One region of the Paenibacillus sp. KN14-4R genome, then DNA from elsewhere that is predicted to be linked to it. Evidence: a T-box and tRNA genes for the amino acid it is inferred to sense, from the RefSeq annotation. Region 1 holds a T-box; the other regions hold tRNA genes.

Region 1 (9,280 bases):
CAAGCGGCAAGGATTTCATGTTACGTGCATACCATAGTCCTTCCAAGTTCGCGATCGAACCGTCGGCACAAATATGTCCCCAGCTTTTTCCTTCTATATAACTCATCATTTTGCACAAGTGATGTCCAACTTCTTCTTCCATTTGTGATGTACCCGGGGACGATTCATAAGCAACGTTGTTACCATTCCAGAGCATAGCAGCTGTATAGGCAATAATAGCTGGCATCAATGTTTCTGAGTTCATATGACCCCAGAAGCGGCCGGCTGTATGCCATGGGAGTGATTCCGAGCGAAGCTTAGAGGATAATTCGTTGAATACGCTGCGCATATGGTTTGCAGTATCTTCGAAGCTTTGTGAAGTCTTATCATAAGGTGTAATAACCGGCAAATCTTGTGGTTGATAGTTTTGGCGCCAACCCACATGCTCATCAACTACTTTAAGTAGTATTTCTTTGAAAAGATCAACGTTCTCCCCTTTATCCCCTAGGAAAAGTGCTTTTAAGTTAATTTCCGGTATTTGATAATTCATTTTTTCTACTCCTCTTTCTTCCAGCTTGGTCGTTTTATTTTATAGATGATAAGAGCAATACCTACCATCACAATCGTTGCTGCAATTTGGAAAATGATGTACCCCGTGCGTTGACTTGGGTCCAGAATAGAAGGTGGAATCAAACTGACGACAAGTGTGATTATTACACTTATGATAGACAGCAAGGATACGAACCACATCAGACCATTACCTTTATTACCTAGACGGAAAGGTCTTTCCACTTGAGGCATCTTATAGCGTAAACGGATGGCAGAAATGGCAATCAGTAAATATACGATACAATACAGGATTGTTGTTGTAATCGTAATGATAAGGAATGCACTATTGACGTCCGGTACAACAAGGTATAGAACGGATACAAGCGAAATAACGATAGCTTGAATCAGAACGAATGTAATCGGAATATTCTTAGATGTTCTTTTTTGAAAGAACGGAGGCAGGTTGCCTTCATCAGCAACTTTTATCATCGCTTTACTTGGTCCAAGTACCCATGCACTCAATTGAACAAGTACGCCGATAAGAATCATTGCAGAGATAATGTTGACGCAAATCGATGGAATTCCTATATCATTACAGAAAATCATATAGGGCTGTGTAATGTTCGCCAATTCCATTTTGCCTTTCGGTACAGCATTAGATACCGTCAAACCAGCAACAAGGTTGAAAATTACGAGCAAAACAACAGATGCGATAACAGCAATCGGATAATTACGTTTTGGATTTTCAATATTGTTCGCATGTACAGAAGAAATTTCAACACCGGCAAAAATGAAGATAATCCCAGATAAGTAAGTCAGGCTTCCCAGATCTCCTAGATTCGGCAGCAAATCACTTGCCTTGAAGTTACCCAGATAACTGCCCGGTTGAATTCCATTTTTGAATAGAAAAATAACGCCTAAAATAACAAGAAAGACAAATGGGATATATACCCCTATGATGGCTCCCCAGTTACCCGCAATTTTGACCATATCGAACTTTAAGTTCAATAAGGTGACACCCCAGTATGAGATGAGAATAACCGCAAAAATAAAGAAGTTATTCGATGAAAGCGTAGGAGTGTTAATCACGTATCCAAATAGTATACCTACCGTCGATGCAACCATTACCATCCCGAAAAACATTTGCACCCATAGCAACCATGAAGTAACAAAGCCCCACTTTTCACCTAATCCATTTTTGACCCATACTTGCGGGCCGCCCTCTTGAGGGAATCCCGTTGACAGCTCAGCAGACATTAATGCAATTGGAAGTGCAAACAAGATCGCTGCAACCAGCATGTAGAAAATCTGTGTCCAACCGGTAATGGAAAGTGTCGGAACACTACGTACAGTACCAAAAAACGCCATTGTAATACCGATTAGCCCGAACAGTGTCAATTTTTTAGCCATAATCTCTGTCCTTCCTTCTAAAAACAAGATGACGTTAATCGTTGTACCTTTAGAATGTCTTACAAATGCTGATTTTATTCTGTAAAAAAAAGAACCGGTTTCGGCCATTTACGACCAAAAACCAGTTCTAATGCAACAATCTATGTGATTTATATCAACTTTACAAGGTTGTAGTTCTTTTTGCCTTTACGAATAATAATGAATCGTCCATCAAAAGAGTTATCTACTGTAACATCCATATTAACATCTGTAACTTTGTCGCCGTTCAACGTGATTGCGCCATTCGTAATATCTTCACGTGCTTGACGTTTAGATGGCTCAACACCTAAATCAACCAGCCAGTCGATAATATTTTTTGTTTCCTTGGAGGCATGGAATGTAGGCATATCTTTGAAGCCTTGCTCAATTTCATCTGCTGTTAGCGACTTAATATCCCCGCTGAATAATGCTTCCGTAATTTTTTGCGCTTGCTTTAGAGCTTCCTCACTGTGTACGAACTTCGTCATTTCTTCTGCCAATTTAAGCTGAGCTTCACGTTTGTGAGGCTCTGTCTGTACCTTCACTTCCAGTTCATCGATTTGTTCTTTCGTCAAGAAGGTAAAGAATTTCAAGTATCTAATAACGTCTCGATCATCTGTATTCGCCCAGAACTGGTAAAACTCGAATGGAGTCGTTTTGTTAGGATCGAGCCAGATTGCACCACCTGCTGTTTTGCCGAACTTCGTACCGTCCGCTTTCAACATCAATGGAATGGTCAGTCCGAATGCTTTTGCTTCAGGACCTTCTTTTTTACGAATCAAGTCAAGACCACTTGTAATGTTGCCCCATTGATCTGCACCGCCAATTTGCAGTTGGACATCTTCTTCTTTAAACAAGTGATGGAAGTCCATCGATTGAAGAATCTGGTATGAGAACTCGGTAAATGAAATCCCCGTATCGAGGCGACTTGCTACGATATCTTTGCCCAGCATCGTATTGACGCTGAAGTTCTTTCCGTAGTCACGTAAGAAATCCAAAATCGTTAAGTTATGTGTCCAATCGTAGTTGTTCACCATGCGTAGTCCCGTGTCGCCTTCGTTGACAAACAGTTTCTTCATTTGTGCTGTCAGCGCATCTACGTTCTTCTGAACTTGATCCATGGTTTGCAGCGTACGTTCTGACGTCCGGCCGCTTGGGTCACCGATTGTGCCTGTTGCTCCGCCAATTAAGATTACGGGGCGATGGCCAGCGAGCTGGAATCGCTTCAGCATCATAAATGGAATCAAGTGGCCAATATGCATACTGTCACCGGTAGGGTCAACACCACAGTATAGCGATATCGACTTCTCGCTTGTTAATTTATGCAAACCTTCTGTATCCGTCTGTTGATTAATGGCCCCGCGCCATTCTAGCTCATCTATAATGTTCAACATTGTGCTTCAGCTCCCTGATGAATAAGTTAAAAAACAAAAAAATCGTCTCCTAGTCTATTGTAGACATAGGGACGATTAATTAACCGTGTTACCACCCAAATTGCATTAACAGTGCTGCAGCCACTATTAATACCACTCTCGGCAATGATATCGATTGCCAGTTCGCTTAGCGTTATCTAAGATACTCCAGAGTGTAACTCGCAATATTGTGTGTACCAGGTCGCATCAACCCCTGGCTTTCTGTAAACAGGGACAATCTTGCTACTTCGCTCTTTCATCGTGTTATCCAATATTAGATTACTGACAATCATAGTGCTAGAGAATTTGTTTGTCAAACACCAAAATTATCAAGTTTTATTAGAAACACCCGGTCTGCTCATGAGCGTTTTCGGCTGAAAATCAACATATTCATATCATTCTGCATCGTATCAAATCTTGCTTCTTTGCCTGACTTTTCGTGCAGCCTCGACTATTGTTTATTTATGAAAGCCATATGTGACTAAAACCTTACAAAATAAGGTTTATTCCTTTAAATTATCTAAAATCTCAAAAAGAGCCTCATTAAACTTTTCCTTTTGGTCAAGCATGGTGACATGACCTGCATTTGGGATAGAATAAAATTGCTTGGATGACGCTTCCACCGTAGTAAAATAATCTCTTGCAAGTGGATAGGGAGTCTGCCAGTCATCCTCACCATGAATATAAAAAACAGGTGTTTCATATTTTATGCCAATGGCCGGTAGGTCAAATGTTTGAATTAGATAGTTCATAATGGTAGACTGCCCAGTTTCAATCACTCCAGGGCTTAATAAGTAACGTATATCTCTTAAAGTATAGAAAGGGGAGCATAAAGCACTCCATACCAACTCTGGCGTAGCTCCTGCTGCCAGCTTATACTTAGCTTGCAATTTGCGAAACTTTGCCATCTTCTTTTTCATTTCATCATTGTAAGTCTTGCCAGGATAAGGACTTAATGCAGCAAGCGCTTCATAATCCCTTTGGTTGCCTGATTCTTTTATGCACTCTGTCGCTCTTTCATAACTGACCATCTCATTTTTAAACAAATTAACAACCTGTCCGACACCAATGTAACCTAACACCAAATGTGGATACTTCAGAGTAAACAGGCTTCCCAGTACAGAACCCCACGAGTGCCCCATAATGATAATTTTTTCTTTTTGGTATTTGGCTTTTAAGTATTCCACAACCTCATATGTATCTTGAATTACTTGGTCAATAGTTGTTGTTGGAGTGACTATCTTTGGATCATTTTTAAAGTAGGTTTTTCCGCAATTTCTCTGCTCCCAGTGTACAACAGTAACTTTCTTCTCCCACGGCACCTGAAATTCCTGTGCAAATGGTAACATTGGAGAACCAGGACCCCCATGCAAAAACAACAGCACGGTGTTTTGAACATCATCCCCTCGATGATACAGATATTGCTTTATACCCCCAATGGCTACAAACTCTCCATAGTTTACTCCATTATTTGAAGTGATTTTAATTTCTTTCGCACGTTTCTTTTTCATAAAGTACAGGAAAGAAAAGAAAAAAACAGTGATAAGTACGAACGCCGCCAAAACGATCTGCGAAGTTAAGAACATTTCTTCATACCTCTATCCCCTGTGACATATAACCGGCAATTGAATCAACCATAATATTCAAAGCTTGTTCTTTGCCTTGTTCACCATATTGGGTACCCTGAGAGGCAACAAAATGCAGGCTATCCATCAAATAGGCAAGCACTTTGAAATCACAATTGGATTCACGGATCCCAAAAGCGGCTAGTGTCTGGCTAAAGTAATCCTTTGCTTTCGCTTGTTCCCATTCTTCAACAGCACTTGGGAGTTTACGAAACAAATATTCCATATCGGAGGGTTTCACATACAGTGCGAGACTTTCTGGTGCCAAATAAATTTCCTTTAGTGCCCTTACGAGCCCTTCTTTGGCATCTCCCTTATTAATGTGAACCGCTGTTATTCTGTCAAACAGTTTTTTTTCACTCTTTTTTATAACGGCATAGAGGAGTTCCTCTTTTGAATTATAATAAGAATAAAAGGACCCTTTCCCTATATTTACAGCCATTGCAATGTCTTCAACAGTGACTCGTTTTATACCCTTTTGCTGAATCAGTTCGACTCCTTTTATGTACATGGCTTCTCTTATCATTTCTTTTTCATACTCACTTACAACTTTAGGCATACAATCTCTCCTTTTATTATGACTATAATCTGTAAAAACAGTCATTATAAAAATAATAGGTGTATTCCTCCAGACTGTCAATAGTAAATGAGCAAAAAGAGACTACATTCTTTTTCAAAAATGTAGTCTTTTGCTTTCTACCATCTAAGACACAACCTTCCCTAAGCCAGAAAATTAAGGAAGCACAAATGATTTTATCTCAATTGATTCAATACAATAACAAAGTGTAATTAAAGATGAAATATCGTTTACAAACGTGTGTCATTTTGGAAATTAAGATAGAAATGGTCAGCGTCATTATATACACCAAATTCATATCCTTTTTCCTTATAAAATGCAATTATTTCTGGAAGTGCTTGTAAGGTTTGTTGTTTTTCATGCATGAAAATGACTTCTCTGTCAAATGTAGTTTGCTTTTTAATATTTTCTAAAGTTTGGTTTGGATCTTTTAACGTCCAGTCCTTAGAATCAATTGTCCAATCCCAAATTTAAATTCCAGCTTTTATAATTTGATTGCGAATCTGTTCACTTTTCAATCCTGGTGCTGAACCATAAGGTGGGCGAACCAACTTAGGATTCGTACCTGTATGCCCCAGTGATTGTTTTGCTTTCCATACTGGCTTCTACTCCAAACCTGTTAAATTTTTGCCGCCTTCCAAATAGAATGTTGAGTATTTTTGATGACACTTCATCGAATATGACAACTGTAAATTTTTGGATGAGTACCCCGATGAAAAAATGTGAATTTGTAATCAAAGAAGTTAATCAGCCATCCGGCAAAGCGTTGCGGCAATTTCATGAGCATGTGGTCGAGATATTGAGCCGAATTGTCCAAGCAGAGGCCGAGATAGACATACCTCTCCCCTTAAGTGCATCATTCTACGCAAGACAAGCAGAAAACTTAACAAAATAAAAACAAGCCGGAGCGCATGACCCACCACGCTCAGGCTTGTTCTATTTCAGGTTATTTTGAATGAATTCTCGAAGGAATACAGGTATATGGAGCGAAGCTTGATTGCTTGTAGCCGTGCTATCGACAATATGGCCTGCTTCCCACCAATCGTTGAATATTCACTCACCCCATTAGGGGAATCTATACTCCAACCAATGAGAGCATTGAATCAGTGGACTCAGGCCAGATCCTCCTATGATCAAATATAAAACAATAAATAATATCAAGAAGATGACACCCTGAGTATACGAGTCATCTTCTTACTCATTCCCCATGCTTATTTTTGTAAATCAGCAAGTGGCCTCGCTAGTTCACTCCAGCCTACAGGAATATCTCTTCGATTATTGACGTAAACGGCTCGCAGATACTTGGACACGTCATTTACCCGATCTTCTATTAGCACCTCTCGTACCTCGGACGCCTTTGCAGGCACCGTGTTATTCACGATACTTTTGAAAAGATGAAGAGGCAGGAACATATCCGGACTCTTCTTGTACGTACACAGCGTTGGAAACCTTGGTGAGCTACCCGAGTCGTATTTCGATAATTTAATAGCTGAATAATGAGCGAATAGCAAAGAATACGCGTCGAATTCAAGAACAGCAAATCCTTCATTTGGTTCTCGCCGTGCATAGGTTTCCATCATTTTTTGACAGTCTTTTAATGTAGGCCAAAAAAACACATGTCGATCCAAGCAAGCTCGAAATTGTTCCTGTGTGACTGCTTTGTCTATCATAAGATCAGGAATTTTCAGATGAGCATTTATTGTAAAAGGATACGTATCATAAATGACTTCCTTAGCCTTTGCTCGTCGCTCACCGGCAGAGTGAGGGTCTATTTGATAACTGGACAATAGCGCATCGAAATGGGCAATAGCTGATAAATTTCTCAACCTCGTGAAATGATAAAGGGACTTTCTACTTTTTGCCTTTGTTATTACAGTTATATGGGTATCCTTCTTCATTATCCCGCTCCTTCTCTTTTACTCCAGTAATAGCAGGATTCCAAAAAAAGTCCCTTTTCAAACTCAGGTGCCCTATACCGCTGTGATCAAACAACATTTCCAAATTCCGATCATTGCTGCTGTTAAGCAGATGGCATGGCTATTGGGTATGAATCAAAATACAAACAGACACTACCCTCTACCACGGTAGTGTCTAGTGTCTGTTACGGGTATGCGATCATTTAGCGATCCATACTTTTTAGAGCGTGCGGAACTTCATATCCTTACAATCAATATGGAACGTAAATGTTCGTTTTTCACTTTTTCCATTTAACGAAAGTTGAAAAGTTAGGTTTTCAATATTTTTTTCCACCAAACCTTGATGCCTCACCCAACCATGTATTTCTTTCTTGGGCTTGATTGTAACCGTACCAAAACCAGGATTTAGAGGAGAGATTCCCACCGTTTCGTACGTTTTCCCTGCGACATCATCGTTCGCCCCTACGAGCGAGCTGAGCAAATCAGGTGTGATATTCTCATCGTCTGTATTGTTTTTGATTGTAATTTCAAAGTCAGTTGTCTTTTCCGTAAGCCTGATGGCATGTACGGTAACTTCAACCTCATTTATCTTTTGTGTAACAGGGATCTTCTGTAATTTCACATTCTGATCACTAGAAGTTGAACCCTTATAATCTTCGGTTTCCGCTGTGATGTTCGTTGCAGAGGCAGATATTCCTGAGAAGAAGATAGCACCGCAAATAAATCCCATAACTATTTTTTCATGATTCATTCCTCCTCCAATCTTCGACTTTAATTTCAATTACAGCATCCTCTACAGCTTTATATTGGTGCTTAACAGGCTCTCATCAACCTCAACAATTCCATCCTGTCTGCTGATTTGGTAAATAAACTCAGCATGTAGAGGCACTTGCAGTCGATTGTAGTAAGTACCATTGCTCGGATTATAAAGTAAAGGAAACCAAGCATAGATGTTCATCTCCGCTGGTGTATGTGGCGGAACATGAACGATCATGTCAAAGGTCACTAACTCTTTTTTCTCACTTACAACACGAATCGCAGTAGTAGCTTCCAAGTCAATGTTAAATTATGACACGATGCAATAAAGAGACTGCTACAATAAGCAGTCCCTTTATCTTCATATATTACGAAAAGTTTATGCCATCTCGTCAAGACGAACGAACTTCAGATTTCTTGTCTTTAGTTGATTCAGTACTTCATCTAAAGCTTGCAGCATAAAATAAGGAGCATGCTTGTCAGCGCCCATCGTCTCACCGCTGTCATGAAGTAATACAACCGAGCCATCCGTAATTCCACCTAGCAGTGTGGACTTCATCCGCGTTTGGCAGTTCAAACTACTCCAATCCCCACCCATCAGCGACCATAGCGCAATTCGGTATTGCTTGGAACGAAAGAAATCGAATAAATTAATTAATCCCCAAGGTGGACGGTAATAGTTCGGTCTAGTTCCGACAATAGACTCTATAATATCAGCCGAGCGATCTAGGTGCTCACGCCGGATTGTACTTGGAAGCATCAACCAGTTAGACTTATGACGGTAATTATGAATACCAATCTGATGACCTTCTTGATCCATTCTTCGAATTAATTCAGGATACTGCTCTGCTTGCGATCCGAGCACGAAAAATGTAGCTTTTACTTGATGCAATTTCAATAAGTCTAACAACCTTGGCGTATATTGTGGGTTTGGCCCATCATCAAACGTGAAAGCTACTTGTTTTTTTATCGAGCCTTTACGTAAGACACCCCAGCCGATCACTCGCGTAATCAAGCTCGGGATAAGCATGTAAAACG
Region 2 (9,280 bases), 870 kb from region 1:
TCCTTAATAATTGGTAAGCAATAAACTCATACTACCTGTAAGTCATAATTTTAAAAAGGTGCTTACATATGAGATCCATCCTCCAAATCTATACAAATGACCTTAATGGTATAATGAAAAATTGGGTCGTACTCGTGATCATTTCCGGGCTCGTTATTTTAGCTCCCTTATATGCTTGGTTCAATATCGCAGCTTCTTGGGACCCTTATGGAAGTACAAGTGGGCTGCTTGTTGCGATTGTCAACGACGATAAAGGGACAACCATTCAAGGGAAAGACGTGAATATCGGTAATGAAATTGTTAATTCCTTAAAAGAAAATAATCTGCTGGGTTGGAGGTTCGTAGACCGAGCAGAGGCGCAGTCAGGTGTCGAGCATGGCAAATATTACGCAAGCATTGACATTACCCCTGATTTCTCCGAAAAAATAGCTACTATCCTAACTAATGACCCCGTTAAGCCTGAACTCATCTATAGTGTAAATGAAAAAATCAACGCGGTTGCTCCTAAAATTACGGCTACAGGAGCTTCCGGCATTGCCGAACAGATCAGTAAAAATTTTGTTAAAACAGCAACTACTACGATCTTCACCCTATTTAATGAATTAGGTGCCGATATTCAGCAAAACCTCCCTAGCATTGAAAAAGTAAAGCAAATCGTTTTTAAGCTTGAAAGTGAGTTCCCACAAATTAAAGAAATCATCAACCTTGCCTTAACAGATGCGGGTAAAGCCCAACGTCTTGTCAGTAATATTCAAGATAATTTACCTACGATCGAACGGTTATCCAAAAACGGGCAAGAGATGTCATCTGACTTCTTAAACTTTTCAAATAAGGCCGAAGATGCACTGGTCAAAGCCGGTCCTGGTATCAAACAAGATTTAACCATGCTCCAGGAAATTGCATCTTCAACGGAAGACATCACTTCATTACTGATGAACAGTGATATTAAACCGGAAAAAGCTATTCCTACTGCAAAATCTATAAGTGAAAGACTCGGCCTCGCAGGTAAAGCCGTAGATGGTATTGTAGGCTTCTTAAATCGTCTGCAAACAATGGGAGGCAATAATAAACTAGCAAGCGCGATAGACTCACTAAACGGTGTTAAAAATAAATTTAATGAACAACAAAATAATATCCAAAAGATTATTTCATTAATTGAGCAAGGTAAAAAGCCAACAGAAGCCTTAATAAACAACGTCAACCAACTTTCCAAGCAATTAAAACAAGATTTAGGTGGGGTTATTGATGGTTTTGATACTACAATCATGCCTGCCATTCAAAATGCAATCGACAAATCCAAATCCATTGCTAAAGATGTAGGAGATATCCTAGCACAAGCACAAAAGAGTCTGCCAGATGTCACTAGCTTACTTTCTGATGCCGCTAAAGGAATTGATTTAGGGAAAGATGAGTTAGCAAAAGTTCAAAAAGACTTACCTGATATCGAGCGTAAAATACATCAACTTGCTAATAAAATTCGTGAGTTCGAAAACAGTGCAGACATAAAAGAAATTATTGATCTGCTCAAGCACGATATTAAGAAGCAAAGTGACTTTTTTGCCGAACCTGTCCTTTTAAAGGAAAATAAAATATTCCCAATGCCCAACTATGGCTCCAGCATGTCTCCTTTTTTTACAACCCTTTCGTTATGGGTCGGTGCATTATTACTCATTTCTCTTTTATCTGTAGATGTACATCAACCAAGTGCTAATTATAAGAGCTATCAAATATTCTTTGGGCGGTTCCTTACTTTCCTAATGATTGCTCTATTACAAGCCCTTGTAGTAACGCTAGGTGACATTTATATTCTAGAAACGTATGTCGTCCATAAAGGATTCTTTATTTTATTTGCACTTTTTAACAGTACAGTATTCACACTTATCATTTATACGATGGTTTCAATTTTCGGTGATGTAGGTAAAGCACTTTGTATCGTCTTGTTGGTATTGCAAATTTCCGGTTCAGGTGGAACATTCCCCATTCAAGTGACGCCGCCATTTTTCCAAGCAATCTATCCCTTCTTGCCATTTACTCACGCTATTAACATCATGCGCGAAGCAGCTGCAGGCATATTGTGGGATGTTGTTGCAAAGAATTGTATCATTCTTATCATCTATGGTAGTTTAATGATTTTGCTTGGTGTTGCACTCAAGAAAAGTATTAATAAGTTCACCGCGAAGTTTAAAAAAAGGCTTAAAAGCAGCGACCTCATACATTAACTTCTACATTCAATTGAGTTAAATGGATTGGTTATTTTGCCCTCACGATTTTGAGTCGCGCATACTATTCGGAAGATAGCAGAAGATAAGTTCAAGAAGAGGAATCTAATAACTGCGAAAAGCCTTGTTAAATCAAGTTTTTTTGCGCAAGCCCCGTAAATGCTCGTGCCAACTGAAGTTCTTACTGAAAAGTTGAAATGTTAAATTAAATATGCTAGAATACTGTCAAATATGAAACGGGAGTTGAGGAGAATAATGTAAAATTTCTTGCTTAAATTACGAAAGGTAAAACAAAAAATTGTTTTATTCTTTGTAGAGCAAGAAAGTTACTTATTCTTTTCACTCAAATAAAATAACATTTTATCTACCCCATTATTTGGGTTAGCTTTTAACATTGTTTATTTGAGCTACAAGAAAGGTAACTTTCTTGTAGCTTTTTATTTTTTGGATGGAGGAAATTGCCATGTCTTTAATCAATGTGTCTGACCTAACCTTTGCTTATGAGGGTAGTTACGACAACATCTTCGAAAACGTTAGCTTTCAAATTGATACAGATTGGAAATTAGGTTTTACTGGAAGAAACGGTCGAGGAAAAACAACCTTTCTGAATCTGCTACTTGGTAAATATGATTACAGTGGAACCATCTCAGCAAATGTCAGTTTTGAATACTTTCCTTTTCAAGTTAAACACAAGGAACTTAATACCCTGGATGTTATCGACGAAATTTATCCTGACTACGAGTATTGGCAGATCGTACGCGAACTGTCTTTGCTGAAGGTGTCAGAGGATGTGTTATATCGGCCGTTTGAAACCATGTCAAACGGGGAGCAAACAAAAGTATTATTAGCAACCTTGTTTTTGAAGGAAAACAGTTTTCTGCTTATCGACGAGCCAACTAACCATTTGGACATTCACGCACGGAAACTGGTTAGCGATTATCTCAAAAAAAAGAAAGGATTTATTTTGGTTTCACACGATCGAGCATTTCTAGATAACTGTGTAGATCACATTCTTTCTATAAACAAAACTCATATTGAGGTTCAAAACGGTAATTTCTCGGATTGGTGGGAGAATAAACAAAGACAGGATAATTATGAGTTAGCTGAAAACGACAAACTACGGAAAGATATTAAACGGCTGTCTGAAGCTTCAAAGAGAACGAGTAACTGGTCTCACGAAGTAGAAAAAACAAAAAACGGCACTCGAAACTCCGGTTCAAAAGTCGATAAAGGATATATCGGACACAAGGCCGCCAAAATGATGAAACGCTCGAAATCGATTGAACAGAGACAGCAATCCTCAATTGAGGAAAGTTCCAAACTTTTGAAAAATATCGAAAGCGCGGAGAGTTTGAAAATTACTCAACTTACCTATAATAAAAAGTTGATGGTCGAATTAGAGAATGTTTCAATTCATTACGTAGAACACACAGTATGCAACGACGTAACCTTTACCATTGAACAAGGAGAACGTATTATACTTGCAGGTCCAAACGGTTCAGGGAAATCAAGTATTCTCAAGCTGATTCTTGGCGAGGAGATTCCTTTTACAGGAACGTTTCGCAAAGGTAGTCAACTAAAAATTTCATATGTCTCACAAGACACCTCTCATTTGCAAGGTAACTTAACAGATTTTGCAAGCAAGAACGAGATTGATGAGAGTTTGTTCAAAGCGATTTTAAGAAAACTCGATATTTCGCGCATACAATTTGAAAAAGATATGTCTTCATTCAGCGGCGGACAGAAGAAAAAGGTATTAATCGCAAAGAGCTTATGCGAGAAAGCACATCTCCATGTATGGGACGAACCGTTAAACTTTATTGATGTCATTTCCCGTATCCAACTCGAAGAATTATTGCTGGAACATTCCCCGACAATAATTTTTGTTGAGCATGACAGCGAATTTTGTAAAAATATCGCCACTAAAATTGTGAATCTGTAATGTAATTTTATGCTTATTTTATCTCAGGAGGTTGGAATAAATGTTTAGGTGACATTTACATTCTAGGCACGTATGTCGTCCATAAAGGATTATTTAACAGTACGGTATTCACTCTTATTATGTATACGATGGTTTCAATTTTCGATGATGTTGGTAAAGCACTTTGTTTGGTGTTGCACTCAAAAAAGTATTAATAAGTTCACAGCGAAGTTTAAAAAAAGCTTAAAAGCAGCGACCTCATTCATTAACTTCTACATTCAATTGAGTCAATTGGATAGGTCATCTAGCTTACCATCTAACACAAAAAAATAAGCCTTGATGATCATGAATTAAATGATCATCAAGGCTTATTGCTGTAATGCCGGTGAAGGGACTCGAACCCCCACGGTTTCCCTCACGATTTTGAGTCGCGCGCGTCTGCCAATTCCGCCACACCGGCTTGCCAAAAAATAATGGCGCGCCCTGAGAGATTCGAACTCCCGGCCTTTTGATTCGTAGTCAAACGCTCTATCCAGCTGAGCTAAGGGCGCAAAATCTGTGTTGTTAATAAATGGTGCCGAAGACCAGACTTGAACTGGTACGGTAGTCACCTACCGCAGGATTTTAAGTCCTGTGCGTCTGCCGATTCCGCCACTCCGGCGAGTTAATAAAGATTATGGAGGCGCCACCCAGACTCGAACTGGGGGTAAAGCTTTTGCAGAGCTCTGCCTTACCACTTGGCTATGGCGCCACTATCTTTGGAAATGGAGCGGAAGACGGGATTCGAACCCGCGACCCTCGCCTTGGCAAGGCGATGCTCTACCCCTGAGCCACTTCCGCATATATATACTGGGGATATAGGATTTGAACCTATGCATGACGGAGTCAAAGTCCGTTGCCTTACCGCTTGGCTAATCCCCACTATTGTCTTGAAAAAATGGGGCGGACGAGGGGAATTGAACCCCCGAATGTCGGATCCACAAACCGATGCGTTAACCACTTCGCCACGACCGCCACGAAATTTCAGGAAAAATAATTGGCAGGGGCAGCAGGAATTGAACCCACACCAAAGGTTTTGGAGACCTTTGTTCTACCTTTAAACTATGCCCCTATAAATGGTGGAGGCTGATGGATTCGAACCACCGAACTCGAAGAGAGCAGATTTACAGTCTGCCGTGTTTAGCCACTTCACTAAGCCTCCGGAAGAAAATACCTATGGTGCCGTCGAGAGGACTTGAACCCCCAACCTACTGATTACAAGTCAGTTGCTCTACCAGTTGAGCTACAACGGCATATTATTAAGAATGGTGGCTCGGGACGGAATCGAACCGCCGACACGAGGATTTTCAGTCCTCTGCTCTACCGACTGAGCTACCGAGCCTCACATTTAGGCCCATTATGCATAATTAATGCATATTTTGAAAGATAAATGGCGGAGCTGACGAGATTCGAACTCGCGGTCTCCTGCGTGACAGGCAGGCATGTTAGGCCTCTACACCACAGCTCCACATTAGGTTTCTCATGAAGAGAATTTGGTTGCGGGGGCAGGATTTGAACCTGCGGCCTTCGGGTTATGAGCCCGACGAGCTACCGAGCTGCTCCACCCCGCGTTATTATTGAAATATAAATGGTGGAGGCTAACGGGATCGAACCGCTGACCCTCTGCTTGTAAGGCAGATGCTCTCCCAGCTGAGCTAAGCCTCCGTAATGTTGGTGACCCGTAGGGGATTCGAACCCCTGTTACCTCCGTGAAAGGGAGGTGTCTTAACCCCTTGACCAACGGGCCTTGCTAACTTGATTGAAAATAATCTGGCGGAGAGAGAGGGATTCGAACCCTCGAGACGCTTGTGACGCCTACACGATTTCCAATCGTGCTCCTTCGGCCAGCTCGGACACCTCTCCATATGGCTCCCCGAACAGGGCTCGAACCTGTGACAACACGATTAACAGTCGTGTGCTCTACCAACTGAGCTATCAGGGAATACTTAACTATTATACAGGGTTTATTCCCTGAAAACTAGTAGCAAAACGAAGGTAAATCATGGTATTTAGATAAGCCCTCGACCGATTAGTATTGGTCAGCTCCACACATTGCTGCGCTTCCACCTCCAACCTATCAACCTCGTCGTCTACAAGGGGTCTTACTAATTGGGAAATCTCATCTTGAGGGGGGCTTCGCGCTTAGATGCTTTCAGCGCTTATCCCCTCCGTACATAGCTACCCAGCGGTGCTCCTGGCGGAACAACTGGTACACCAGCGGTACGTCCATCCCGGTCCTCTCGTACTAAGGACAGCTCCTCTCAAATTTCCTACGCCCACGACAGATAGGGACCGAACTGTCTCACGACGTTCTGAACCCAGCTCGCGTACCGCTTTAATGGGCGAACAGCCCAACCCTTGGGACCTACTTCAGCCCCAGGATGCGATGAGCCGACATCGAGGTGCCAAACCTCCCCGTCGATGTGGACTCTTGGGGGAGATAAGCCTGTTATCCCCAGGGTAGCTTTTATCCGTTGAGCGATGGCCCTTCCATGCGGTACCACCGGATCACTAAGCCCGACTTTCGTCCCTGCTCGACTTGTTGGTCTCGCAGTCAAGCTCCCTTATGCCTTTGCACTCTTCGAATGATTTCCAACCATTCTGAGGGAACCTTGGGACGCCTCCGTTACTCTTTAGGAGGCGACCGCCCCAGTCAAACTGCCCACCTGACACGGTCCCTCTACCGGTTATACGGTAGTAGGTTAGAACTCCGATACGATCAGGGTGGTATCCCAACGTTGCCTCCACCTAAGCTGGCGCTCAGGCTTCTAAGGCTCCCACCTATCCTGTACAGATCGTACCAAAGTTCAATATCAAGCTGCAGTAAAGCTCCATGGGGTCTTTCCGTCTTGTCGCGGGTAACCTGCATCTTCACAGGTATTAAAATTTCACCGGATCTCTCGTTGAGACAGCGCCCAAGTCGTTACGCCATTCGTGCGGGTCAGAATTTACCTGACAAGGAATTTCGCTACCTTAGGACCGTTATAGTTACGGCCGCCGTTTACTGGGGCTTCGGTTCACAGCTTCGGGATTGCTCCCTAACCACTCCCCTTAACCTTCCAGCACCGGGCAGGCGTCAGCCCATATACTTCGCCTTACGGCTTCGCATAGACCTGTGTTTTTGCTAAACAGTCGCTTGGGCCTTTTCACTGCGACCCCCTCGAGCTATTCACTCTACCGGGGTACCCCTTCTCCCGAAGTTACGGGGTCATTTTGCCGAGTTCCTTAACGAGAGTTCTTCCGCGCGCCTTAGAATTCTCTTCTCACCCACCTGTGTCGGTTTACGGTACGGGCACCTTGACCTGACTAGAAGCTTTTCTTGGCAGTGTGAAATCATGACCTTCGGTACTTTAAGTTTCCCTCCCCATCACAGCCCAGCCTTATCGATGTGCGGATTTGCCTACACATCAGCCTCACTGCTTGGACGAGCATATCCATCGGCTCACGTCACTATCCTACTGCGTCACTCCATCGTTCATAACGGTTTTTGGTGGTACAGGAATTTGAACCTGTTGTCCATTCGACTACGCCTTTCGGCCTCGCCTTAGGTCCCGACTTACCCTGAGCGGACGAACCTTCCTCAGGAACCCTTAGGTTTTCGGCGGACAAGATTCTCACTTGTCTTTTCGTTACTCATACCGGCATTCTCACTTGTGTACGCTCCAGCTGTCCTCACGATCAACCTTCACTGCTGTACACAACGCTCCCCTACCCAAACAGAAATTCATCTGTTGTCATAGCTTCGGTGGTGTGTTTAGCCCCGTTACATTTTCGGCGCAGAGTCACTCGACCAGTGAGCTATTACGCACTCTTTAAATGATGGCTGCTTCTAAGCCAACATCCTGGTTGTCTTTGCAACTCCACATCCTTTCCCACTTAACACACACTTGGGGACCTTAGCTGATGATCTGGGCTGTTTCCCTCTTGACAATGGATCTTAGCACTCACTGTCTGACTCCTGGATATAAGTATGTGGCATTCAGAGTTTGACTGAACTTGGTAACCCTTGGGGGGCCCCGCATCCAATCAGTGCTTTACCTCCACTACTCTCTTTCCAAGGCTAGCCCTAAAGCTATTTCGGGGAGAACCAGCTATCTCCGAGTTCGATTGGAATTTCTCCGCTACCCCCACCTCATCCCCGCATTTTTCAACATGCGTGGGTTCGGGCCTCCAGTGCGTGTTACCGCACCTTCACCCTGGACAGGGGTAGATCACACGGTTTCGGGTCTACGTCTACATACTAAAATTCGCCCTATTCAGACTCGCTTTCGCTGCGGCTCCGGCTTATCACCTTAACCTCGCATGCAAACGTAACTCGCCGGTTCATTCTACAAAAGGCACGCCATCATCCCTTAACGGACTCTGACTTTTTGTAAGCGCACGGTTTCAGGTTCTTTTTCACTCCCCTTCCGGGGTGCTTTTCACCTTTCCCTCACGGTACTGCTTCACTATCGGTCGCTAGGGAGTATTTAGCCTTGGCAGATGGTCCTGCCAGATTCCGACGGGGTTTCACGTGTCCCGCCGTACTCAGGATCCGTCTAGGAATTTCGCTCACTTTTGGCTACAGGGCTGTTACCTTTTATCGCAGACCTTTCCAGATCTCTTCGCCTAGCAAGCTATTTCCATGTTGACGTCCTACAACCCCAAAGAGCAAGCTCTTTGGTTTGGGCTAATCCGCGTTCGCTCGCCGCTACTGACGGAATCACTTTTGTTTTCTTCTCCTCGAGGTACTTAGATGTTTCAGTTCCCTCGGTATACCTCCTCTGCAGCTATGTATTCACTGCAGGGTAACTGTGCATTACCACAGCTGGGTTCCCCCATTCGGACATCCCCGGATCAAAGCCTGCTTACGGCTCCCCGAGGCATTTCGTCGTTCGCCACGTCCTTCTTCGGCTCCTAGCGCCTAGGCATCCTCCGTGCGCCCTTATTAGCTTATCTTATTGTAATTAGACCAAAGTCTTCTTACGGATCAACTAAATAGGCAATTCTTATGAAACATAAGAATGCTTTAGATGTTCGATGATTTTCCATTTGCATGGATAACATCGTCCTATGCTTTACTTCTTCGTTTCGCTATCTAGTTTTCAAGGAACAAGGTTTT
Region 3 (9,280 bases), 1.8 Mb from region 1:
TCAGGTACCGTCACCTAAAGAGCAGTTACTCTCCTTAGCGTTCTTCCCTGGCAACAGAGCTTTACGATCCGAAAACCTTCATCACTCACGCGGCGTTGCTCCGTCAGACTTTCGTCCATTGCGGAAGATTCCCTACTGCTGCCTCCCGTAGGAGTCTGGGCCGTGTCTCAGTCCCAGTGTGGCCGTTCACCCTCTCAGGTCGGCTACGCATCGTCGCCTTGGTGAGCCATTACCTCACCAACTAGCTAATGCGCCGCAGGCCCATCTGTAAGCAACAGGTTACCCCGTTTTTCTTGACCCTCTCATGCGAGAAGACCACTTATTTGGTCTTAGCTACCGTTTCCGGTAGTTATCCCAATCTTACAGGCAGGTTGCCTACGTGTTACTCACCCGTCCGCCGCTAAGCTATTCCCGAAGGAATAACTCCGCTCGACTTGCATGTATTAGGCACGCCGCCAGCGTTCGTCCTGAGCCAGGATCAAACTCTCCATTAAAGACTTTTCCGAAGGAAAATGTCTGATGTGAGCTGATTGCTCAAAATTTACTTACTAGCTTTGTCTTAATCATTCACCCGAAAGTGACAATCTCGACATTTGAGATTTTACAATCTCTTTATATTCATTCACTCGTTGTTCAGTTTTCAAAGGACAATTCTTTTCTTGTTGTCTTCCGTTTTAGCGGCGACAACTTTTATATCATATCATGCTTTCAGTGTTTATGTCAACATGTTTTTGATATTCTTTTTTAAAAGTTTAAATGGTCGGGACGACACGATTTGAACATGCGACCCCCTGGTCCCAAACCAGGTGCTCTACCAAGCTGAGCTACGTCCCGATATAATTTTATTGAAAAAATGGCGCGCCCTGAGAGATTCGAACTCCCGGCCTTTTGATTCGTAGTCAAACGCTCTATCCAGCTGAGCTAAGGGCGCATATTACATAATACTTTTAAAAAGTGGAGCGGAAGACGGGATTCGAACCCGCGACCCTCGCCTTGGCAAGGCGATGCTCTACCCCTGAGCCACTTCCGCATTTTGGTGCGCGTAGAGGGACTTGAACCCCCACGGTCGCCCGCTAGATCCTAAGTCTAGTGCGTCTGCCAATTCCGCCATACGCGCACACTGTGTAATTCATGGTGAGCCATGAAGGACTCGAACCTTCGACACCCTGATTAAAAGTCAGGTGCTCTACCAACTGAGCTAATGGCTCTTATTAAGTTAAATGGGGCGGACGAGGGGAATTGAACCCCCGAGTGTCGGATCCACAAACCGATGCGTTAACCACTTCGCCACGACCGCCACAATCATGCTTAGCATGAGCACTACAAGCGTAGTTCATACCAAGTATTAATTATTTTAAAAAATGGTGGAGGCTGATGGATTCGAACCACCGAACTCGAAGAGAGCAGATTTACAGTCTGCCGTGTTTAGCCACTTCACTAAGCCTCCGGAAAAACTATGGTGCCGTCGAGAGGACTTGAACCCCCAACCTACTGATTACAAGTCAGTTGCTCTACCAGTTGAGCTACAACGGCATATTATTAAGAATGGTGGCTCGGGACGGAATCGAACCGCCGACACGAGGATTTTCAGTCCTCTGCTCTACCGACTGAGCTACCGAGCCTCATACACTTTATAGATAAGTATCTACTATAAAGATAATGGCGGAGCTGACGAGATTCGAACTCGCGGTCTCCTGCGTGACAGGCAGGCATGTTAGGCCTCTACACCACAGCTCCATAATATTTTATTGTATAAATGGTGGAGGCTAACGGGATCGAACCGCTGACCCTCTGCTTGTAAGGCAGATGCTCTCCCAGCTGAGCTAAGCCTCCGAAATATGGTGACCCGTAGGGGATTCGAACCCCTGTTACCTCCGTGAAAGGGAGGTGTCTTAACCCCTTGACCAACGGGCCTTATATGGCTCCCCGAACAGGGCTCGAACCTGTGACAACACGATTAACAGTCGTGTGCTCTACCAACTGAGCTATCAGGGAAAATTGATTAGTATAGAGAATAAAAACCACCACTACGTGATGTGAATGGTGGTTTCGTTCGCTCGGCGACGTCCTACTCTCCCAGGACCCTTCGGTCCAAGTACCATCGGCGCTGGAAGGCTTAACGGTCGTGTTCGGGATGGGTACGCGTGGTTCCCTTCCGCCATCGCCACCAAACTAGCTTTTATTTAAAAAAGCGACCAAGGCTTGTACCTTGAAAACTAGATGCGAATTGAAGAGTAAAGATAGGGTTTACGAAGTCTGATCTTCGTAATGTTTTAGATAAGCCCTCGACCGATTAGTGTTGGTCAGCTCCACACATTGCTGCGCTTCCACCTCCAACCTATCAACCTCGTCGTCTACAAGGGGTCTTACTAATTGGGAAATCTCATCTTGAGGGGGGCTTCGCGCTTAGATGCTTTCAGCGCTTATCCCCTCCGTACATAGCTACCCAGCGGTGCTCCTGGCGGAACAACTGGTACACCAGCGGTACGTCCATCCCGGTCCTCTCGTACTAAGGACAGCTCCTCTCAAATTTCCTACGCCCACGACAGATAGGGACCGAACTGTCTCACGACGTTCTGAACCCAGCTCGCGTACCGCTTTAATGGGCGAACAGCCCAACCCTTGGGACCTACTTCAGCCCCAGGATGCGATGAGCCGACATCGAGGTGCCAAACCTCCCCGTCGATGTGGACTCTTGGGGGAGATAAGCCTGTTATCCCCAGGGTAGCTTTTATCCGTTGAGCGATGGCCCTTCCATGCGGTACCACCGGATCACTAAGCCCGACTTTCGTCCCTGCTCGACTTGTAGGTCTCGCAGTCAAGCTCCCTTATGCCTTTGCACTCTTCGAATGATTTCCAACCATTCTGAGGGAACCTTGGGACGCCTCCGTTACTCTTTAGGAGGCGACCGCCCCAGTCAAACTGCCCACCTGACACGGTCCCTCTACCGGTTATACGGTAGTAGGTTAGAACTCCGATACGATCAGGGTGGTATCCCAACGTTGCCTCCACCTAAGCTGGCGCTCAGGCTTCTAAGGCTCCCACCTATCCTGTACAGATCGTACCAAAGTTCAATATCAAGCTGCAGTAAAGCTCCATGGGGTCTTTCCGTCTTGTCGCGGGTAACCTGCATCTTCACAGGTATTAAAATTTCACCGGATCTCTCGTTGAGACAGCGCCCAAGTCGTTACGCCATTCGTGCGGGTCAGAATTTACCTGACAAGGAATTTCGCTACCTTAGGACCGTTATAGTTACGGCCGCCGTTTACTGGGGCTTCGGTTCACAGCTTCGGATTGCTCCTAACCACTCCCCTTAACCTTCCAGCACCGGGCAGGCGTCAGCCCATATACTTCGCCTTACGGCTTCGCATAGACCTGTGTTTTTGCTAAACAGTCGCTTGGGCCTTTTCACTGCGACCCCCTCGAGCTATTCACTCTACCGGGGTACCCCTTCTCCCGAAGTTACGGGGTCATTTTGCCGAGTTCCTTAACGAGAGTTCTTCCGCGCGCCTTAGAATTCTCTTCTCACCCACCTGTGTCGGTTTACGGTACGGGCACCTTGACCTGACTAGAAGCTTTTCTTGGCAGTGTGAAATCATGACCTTCGGTACTTTAAGTTTCCCTCCCCATCACAGCCCAGCCTTAATGATGTGCGGATTTGCCTACACATCAGCCTCACTGCTTGGACGAGCATATCCATCGGCTCGCGTCACTATCCTACTGCGTCACTCCATCGTTCATAACGGTTTTTGGTGGTACAGGAATTTGAACCTGTTGTCCATTCGACTACGCCTTTCGGCCTCGCCTTAGGTCCCGACTTACCCTGAGCGGACGAACCTTCCTCAGGAACCCTTAGGTTTTCGGCGGACAAGATTCTCACTTGTCTTTTCGTTACTCATACCGGCATTCTCACTTGTGTACGCTCCAGCTGTCCTCACGATCAACCTTCACTGCTGTACACAACGCTCCCCTACCCAAGTAGAAATCTTGTTTCTACATGTCATAGCTTCGGTGGTGTGTTTAGCCCCGTTACATTTTCGGCGCAGAGTCACTCGACCAGTGAGCTATTACGCACTCTTTAAATGATGGCTGCTTCTAAGCCAACATCCTGGTTGTCTTTGCAACTCCACATCCTTTGCCACTTAACACACACTTGGGGACCTTAGCTGATGATCTGGGCTGTTTCCCTCTTGACAATGGATCTTAGCACTCACTGTCTGACTCCTGGATATAAGTATGTGGCATTCAGAGTTTGACTGAACTTGGTAACCCTTGGGGGGCCCCGCATCCAATCAGTGCTTTACCTCCACTACTCTCTTTCCAAGGCTAGCCCTAAAGCTATTTCGGGGAGAACCAGCTATCTCCGAGTTCGATTGGAATTTCTCCGCTACCCCCACCTCATCCCCGCATTTTTCAACATGCGTGGGTTCGGGCCTCCAGTGCGTGTTACCGCACCTTCACCCTGGACAGGGGTAGATCACACGGTTTCGGGTCTACGTCTACATACTAAAATTCGCCCTATTCAGACTCGCTTTCGCTGCGGCTCCGGCTTATCACCTTAACCTCGCATGCAAACGTAACTCGCCGGTTCATTCTACAAAAGGCACGCCATCATCCCTTAACGGACTCTGACTTTTTGTAAGCGCACGGTTTCAGGTTCTTTTTCACTCCCCTTCCGGGGTGCTTTTCACCTTTCCCTCACGGTACTGCTTCACTATCGGTCGCTAGGGAGTATTTAGCCTTGGCAGATGGTCCTGCCAGATTCCGACGGGGTTTCACGTGTCCCGCCGTACTCAGGATCCGTCTAGGAATTTCGCTCACTTTTGGCTACAGGGCTGTTACCTTTTATCGCAGACCTTTCCAGATCTCTTCGCCTAGCAAGCTATTTCCATGTTGACGTCCTACAACCCCAAAGAGCAAGCTCTTTGGTTTGGGCTAATCCGCGTTCGCTCGCCGCTACTGACGGAATCACTTTTGTTTTCTTCTCCTCGAGGTACTTAGATGTTTCAGTTCCCTCGGTATACCTCCTCTGCAGCTATGTATTCACTGCAGGGTAACTGTGCATTACCACAGCTGGGTTCCCCCATTCGGACATCCCCGGATCAAAGCCTGCTTACGGCTCCCCGAGGCATTTCGTCGTTCGCCACGTCCTTCTTCGGCTCCTAGCGCCTAGGCATCCTCCGTGCGCCCTTATTAGCTTATCTTGCGATCAACTAACTAGGCTGTTCTTATGAAACATAAGAACGCTTTAGATGATTGATGTTTTCAGTTACTGAAAACATCTTCCTATGCTTTACTTCTTCGTTTCGCTATCTAGTTTTCAAGGAACAAGGTTTTCGAAAGGCTATTGGCCTTTCAAAACTGAACACGAGTGAATGAATGTGATCCGAAGATCTGTATTTGAATGTTTCCGTTGCAGGAAACGATTCTCCATAGAAAGGAGGTGATCCAGCCGCACCTTCCGATACGGCTACCTTGTTACGACTTCACCCCAATCATCTACCCCACCTTCGGCGGCTGGCTCCCTTGCGGGTTACCCCACCGACTTCGGGTGTTGTAAACTCTCGTGGTGTGACGGGCGGTGTGTACAAGACCCGGGAACGTATTCACCGCGGCATGCTGATCCGCGATTACTAGCAATTCCGACTTCATGCAGGCGAGTTGCAGCCTGCAATCCGAACTGAGATCGGCTTTTTAGGATTCGCTCCAGATCGCTCTTTCGCTTCCCGTTGTACCGACCATTGTAGTACGTGTGTAGCCCAGGTCATAAGGGGCATGATGATTTGACGTCATCCCCACCTTCCTCCGGTTTGTCACCGGCAGTCATCCTAGAGTGCCCACCATTACATGCTGGCAACTAAGATCAGGGGTTGCGCTCGTTGCGGGACTTAACCCAACATCTCACGACACGAGCTGACGACAACCATGCACCACCTGTCTTGAATGTTCCGAAGAAGGACTCTATCTCTAGAGTTTGCATTCAGATGTCAAGACCTGGTAAGGTTCTTCGCGTTGCTTCGAATTAAACCACATACTCCACTGCTTGTGCGGGTCCCCGTCAATTCCTTTGAGTTTCAGTCTTGCGACCGTACTCCCCAGGCGGAATGCTTAATGTGTTAACTTCGGCACCAAGGGTATTGAAACCCCTAACACCTAGCATTCATCGTTTACGGCGTGGACTACCAGGGTATCTAATCCTGTTTGCTCCCCACGCTTTCGCGCCTCAGCGTCAGTTATAGGCCAGAAAGTCGCCTTCGCCACTGGTGTTCCTCCACATCTCTACGCATTTCACCGCTACACGTGGAATTCCACTTTCCTCTCCTACACTCAAGTCTTCCAGTTTCCAGTGCGAATCGGGGTTAAGCCCCAACCTTAAACACCAGACTTAAAAGACCGCCTGCGCGCGCTTTACGCCCAATAATTCCGGACAACGCTTGCCCCCTACGTATTACCGCGGCTGCTGGCACGTAGTTAGCCGGGGCTTTCTTCTCAGGTACCGTCACCTAAAGAGCAGTTACTCTCCTTAGCGTTCTTCCCTGGCAACAGAGCTTTACGATCCGAAAACCTTCATCACTCACGCGGCGTTGCTCCGTCAGACTTTCGTCCATTGCGGAAGATTCCCTACTGCTGCCTCCCGTAGGAGTCTGGGCCGTGTCTCAGTCCCAGTGTGGCCGTTCACCCTCTCAGGTCGGCTACGCATCGTCGCCTTGGTGAGCCATTACCTCACCAACTAGCTAATGCGCCGCAGGCCCATCTGTAAGCAACAGGTTACCCCGTTTTTCTTGACCCTCTCATGCGAGAAGATCACTTATTTGGTCTTAGCTACCGTTTCCGGTAGTTATCCCAATCTTACAGGCAGGTTGCCTACGTGTTACTCACCCGTCCGCCGCTAAGCTATTCCCGAAGGAATAACTCCGCTCGACTTGCATGTATTAGGCACGCCGCCAGCGTTCGTCCTGAGCCAGGATCAAACTCTCCATTAAAGACTTTTCCGAAGGAAAATGTCTGGTGAGCTGATTGCTCAAAATTTACTTACTAGCTTTGTCTTAATCAATCACCCGAAAGTGACAATCTCGACTGTTTGAGATTTTACAATCTCTTTATATTCATTCACTCGTTGTTCAGTTTTCAAAGGACAATCTCGCTTTTCAGCTTCGCGCCGTTTTAGCGGCGACTTGATTAATATACCACATCTTCACTACTCATTGCAAGTGTTTTTTTATCTTTTTTAAATCAACACTTGTATAATGTTTCGTTCGGAAGCCGCTTTCTTACTGGCGGATAACAAATATATCATGGCGTAGTACTAGAGTCAAATCATAAAATATGGTAATTGACTATCTAATAAAAATAAAGGAGCAAGTGCAATTATGCACCTGCTCCTAAGTAACTCATGCCTATGAGTAAATCTTAATCAATGAAGTCTTCCTCTTCACCGTCTGCATCTGTCTCTTCGTTTTTCTTCACGCGTGCTACTGTCGATACTTCATCATCTTCTCTAATATTAATGACTTTAACACCTTGTGTGTTACGTCCCATAATAGAAATCTCCGACATGCCCGTACGAATAATCGTTCCTGAAGCTGTGATGATCATTAGATCTTCATCTTCACGAACAACTTTGAGACCGACAACGTGTCCGTTTTTCGGTGTTACATTGAGAGTCTTAATACCTTTACCACCACGTGATTGGATACGGTAGTCCTCAACAGGCGTTCTTTTACCAAAGCCCTTAGATGTAACAATTAGAACGGTATCATCTACATTTACGATATCCGTATCAATCACATAGTCATCTTCACTTAGCTGAATTCCTTTTACCCCTGTGGCAGTACGACCCATTGGACGCACATCACTCTCAGCGAAACGGATCGAAATCCCTTGTTTCGTTGCCATAATCAATTCTTGTTTGCCATCTGTTAATTTAACACCAATTAATTGATCATCTTCACGAAGGTTAAGTGCAATTAGACCTACTTTACGGATATTGACGAAATCGATGAGTGGAGTCTTTTTAACAACCCCTTGTTTCGTACCGAAGAACACATAGTGCTCTTGATCAAACTCCTCAACTGGAATAACCGCACTGATCTTCTCACCTTGCTCAATTTGGATCAAATTAATGATCGGTGTACCTCGTGCTGTACGTCCTAGAGCTGGAATTTCATAAGCTTTGAGACGATACACCTTACCTTTATCCGTAAAGAACATTAGGTAGTGATGTGTATTTGTCACAAAAAGATGCTCCACAAAATCATGCTCTTTGGTATCCATACCTACAACACCACGACCACCTCGTTTTTGCGAACGGTAAGTGGTAACAGGTAGACGCTTGATATATCCTGTGTGGGAGATCGTAATAACGACATCTTCTCTCGGAATAAGATCCTCGTCTTCGATGCTTTCCTCACCAATTGTAATCTCACTGCGTCTTGGATCGTTGTATTTATCTTTTATTTCATTTAACTCATCGCTAATAATGCTAAGAATTCTTTGCTCATCCGCTAGGATATCTTTTAAATCAGCGATTATCCGCATTAATTCTGCATATTCGTTCTCTATCTTCTCACGTTCCAAGCCAGTTAGGCGCTGTAAACGCATATCGAGAATCGCTTGTGCTTGCTCATAACTTAAACTGAAAGTTTGGATGAGTCCTTCACGTGCTTGCTCCGCTGTCTGCGAGCGACGAATAAGAGCAATCACTTCATCCAGATGATCAAGCGCAATACGTAACCCTTCAAGGATATGAGCGCGAGCTTCTGCTTTGCGTAATTCAAATTCCGTACGGCGACGAATAATCTCACGTTGATGCACCAAGTAATGACTCAAAATCTCTTTGAGATTTAATACTTTTGGCTGACCATTAGCAAGTGCGAGCATAATAATACCGAAATTACTTTGCATCGCTGTTTGCTTATATAGATTGTTCAATACTACGCTCGGATTTACATCACGACGCATTTCGATGACGATACGCATACCATTACGGTCTGATTCATCTCGAAGGTCACTGATACCTTCAATTTTTTTATCGCGAACAAGTTCTGCGATCTTCTCTACTAGACGCGCCTTGTTGACTTGATAAGGAAGCTCACTGACGATAATTCTAGCTTTACCGCCCACTTCTTCAATCTCAGCTTTGGCACGCATCGTCACAGAACCGCGCCCTGTTGAATAAGCTTGTTTAATTCCTTCTCGACCCAAAATATAACCGCCTGTTGGGAAGTCAGGACCCTTAATTGCACTCATGAGTTCAAGTGGTTGAATATCAGGATTTTCA

Evidence for each region. The T-box of region 1 lies ahead of tyrS (tyrosine--tRNA ligase). A T-box ahead of a tRNA ligase gene usually reads a tRNA of that ligase, here a tRNA-Tyr.
Region 2: it encodes a tRNA-Tyr, which carries the amino acid that the T-box ahead of tyrS (tyrosine--tRNA ligase) is inferred to sense. The anticodon was not compared.
Region 3: it encodes a tRNA-Tyr, which carries the amino acid that the T-box ahead of tyrS (tyrosine--tRNA ligase) is inferred to sense. The anticodon was not compared.

Annotation. Positions count from the first base shown of each region.
Region 1 is NZ_CP197466.1:1,791,435-1,800,714, reverse strand. Features, by position in the region: gene tdc (tyrosine decarboxylase) at 1-529, opposite strand, end outside; gene tyrP (tyrosine-tyramine antiporter) at 535-1,938, opposite strand; gene tyrS (tyrosine--tRNA ligase) at 2,088-3,347, opposite strand; T-box leader at 3,415-3,637, opposite strand; gene ACSBOP_RS08470 (alpha/beta fold hydrolase) at 3,872-4,954, opposite strand; gene ACSBOP_RS08465 (TetR/AcrR family transcriptional regulator) at 4,959-5,552, opposite strand; partial or broken gene ACSBOP_RS08460 (polysaccharide deacetylase family protein) at 5,801-6,142, opposite strand; gene ACSBOP_RS08455 (hypothetical protein) at 6,283-6,465, shown strand; gene ACSBOP_RS08450 (DUF7002 family protein) at 6,782-7,396, opposite strand; gene ACSBOP_RS08445 (hypothetical protein) at 7,707-8,237, opposite strand; gene ACSBOP_RS08440 (hypothetical protein) at 8,280-8,540, opposite strand; gene ACSBOP_RS08435 (polysaccharide deacetylase family protein) at 8,622-9,280, opposite strand, start outside.
Region 2 is NZ_CP197466.1:924,515-933,794, reverse strand. Features, by position in the region: gene ACSBOP_RS04545 (DUF441 domain-containing protein) at 1-24, shown strand, start outside; gene ACSBOP_RS04540 (YhgE/Pip family protein) at 135-2,219, shown strand; gene ACSBOP_RS04535 (Lsa family ABC-F type ribosomal protection protein) at 2,683-4,161, shown strand; tRNA gene ACSBOP_RS04530 (tRNA-Leu) at 4,521-4,600, opposite strand; tRNA gene ACSBOP_RS04525 (tRNA-Arg) at 4,615-4,691, opposite strand; tRNA gene ACSBOP_RS04520 (tRNA-Leu) at 4,713-4,801, opposite strand; tRNA gene ACSBOP_RS04515 (tRNA-Cys) at 4,818-4,891, opposite strand; tRNA gene ACSBOP_RS04510 (tRNA-Gly) at 4,906-4,980, opposite strand; tRNA gene ACSBOP_RS04505 (tRNA-Gln) at 4,990-5,061, opposite strand; tRNA gene ACSBOP_RS04500 (tRNA-His) at 5,079-5,154, opposite strand; tRNA gene ACSBOP_RS04495 (tRNA-Trp) at 5,178-5,251, opposite strand; tRNA gene ACSBOP_RS04490 (tRNA-Tyr) at 5,257-5,341, opposite strand; tRNA gene ACSBOP_RS04485 (tRNA-Thr) at 5,357-5,432, opposite strand; tRNA gene ACSBOP_RS04480 (tRNA-Phe) at 5,446-5,521, opposite strand; tRNA gene ACSBOP_RS04475 (tRNA-Asp) at 5,571-5,647, opposite strand; tRNA gene ACSBOP_RS04470 (tRNA-Met) at 5,674-5,750, opposite strand; tRNA gene ACSBOP_RS04465 (tRNA-Val) at 5,769-5,844, opposite strand; tRNA gene ACSBOP_RS04460 (tRNA-Glu) at 5,852-5,926, opposite strand; tRNA gene ACSBOP_RS04455 (tRNA-Ser) at 5,951-6,042, opposite strand; tRNA gene ACSBOP_RS04450 (tRNA-Asn) at 6,046-6,121, opposite strand; rRNA gene ACSBOP_RS04445 (23S ribosomal RNA) at 6,189-9,117, opposite strand.
Region 3 is NZ_CP197466.1:4,639-13,918, reverse strand. Features, by position in the region: rRNA gene ACSBOP_RS00115 (16S ribosomal RNA) at 1-494, opposite strand, end outside; tRNA gene ACSBOP_RS00110 (tRNA-Pro) at 758-834, opposite strand; tRNA gene ACSBOP_RS00105 (tRNA-Arg) at 855-931, opposite strand; tRNA gene ACSBOP_RS00100 (tRNA-Gly) at 956-1,030, opposite strand; tRNA gene ACSBOP_RS00095 (tRNA-Leu) at 1,035-1,117, opposite strand; tRNA gene ACSBOP_RS00090 (tRNA-Lys) at 1,133-1,208, opposite strand; tRNA gene ACSBOP_RS00085 (tRNA-His) at 1,222-1,297, opposite strand; tRNA gene ACSBOP_RS00080 (tRNA-Tyr) at 1,363-1,447, opposite strand; tRNA gene ACSBOP_RS00075 (tRNA-Thr) at 1,458-1,533, opposite strand; tRNA gene ACSBOP_RS00070 (tRNA-Phe) at 1,547-1,622, opposite strand; tRNA gene ACSBOP_RS00065 (tRNA-Asp) at 1,661-1,737, opposite strand; tRNA gene ACSBOP_RS00060 (tRNA-Val) at 1,758-1,833, opposite strand; tRNA gene ACSBOP_RS00055 (tRNA-Glu) at 1,840-1,914, opposite strand; tRNA gene ACSBOP_RS00050 (tRNA-Asn) at 1,920-1,995, opposite strand; rRNA gene rrf (5S ribosomal RNA) at 2,056-2,172, opposite strand; rRNA gene ACSBOP_RS00040 (23S ribosomal RNA) at 2,274-5,204, opposite strand; rRNA gene ACSBOP_RS00035 (16S ribosomal RNA) at 5,437-6,983, opposite strand; gene gyrA (DNA gyrase subunit A) at 7,411-9,280, opposite strand, start outside.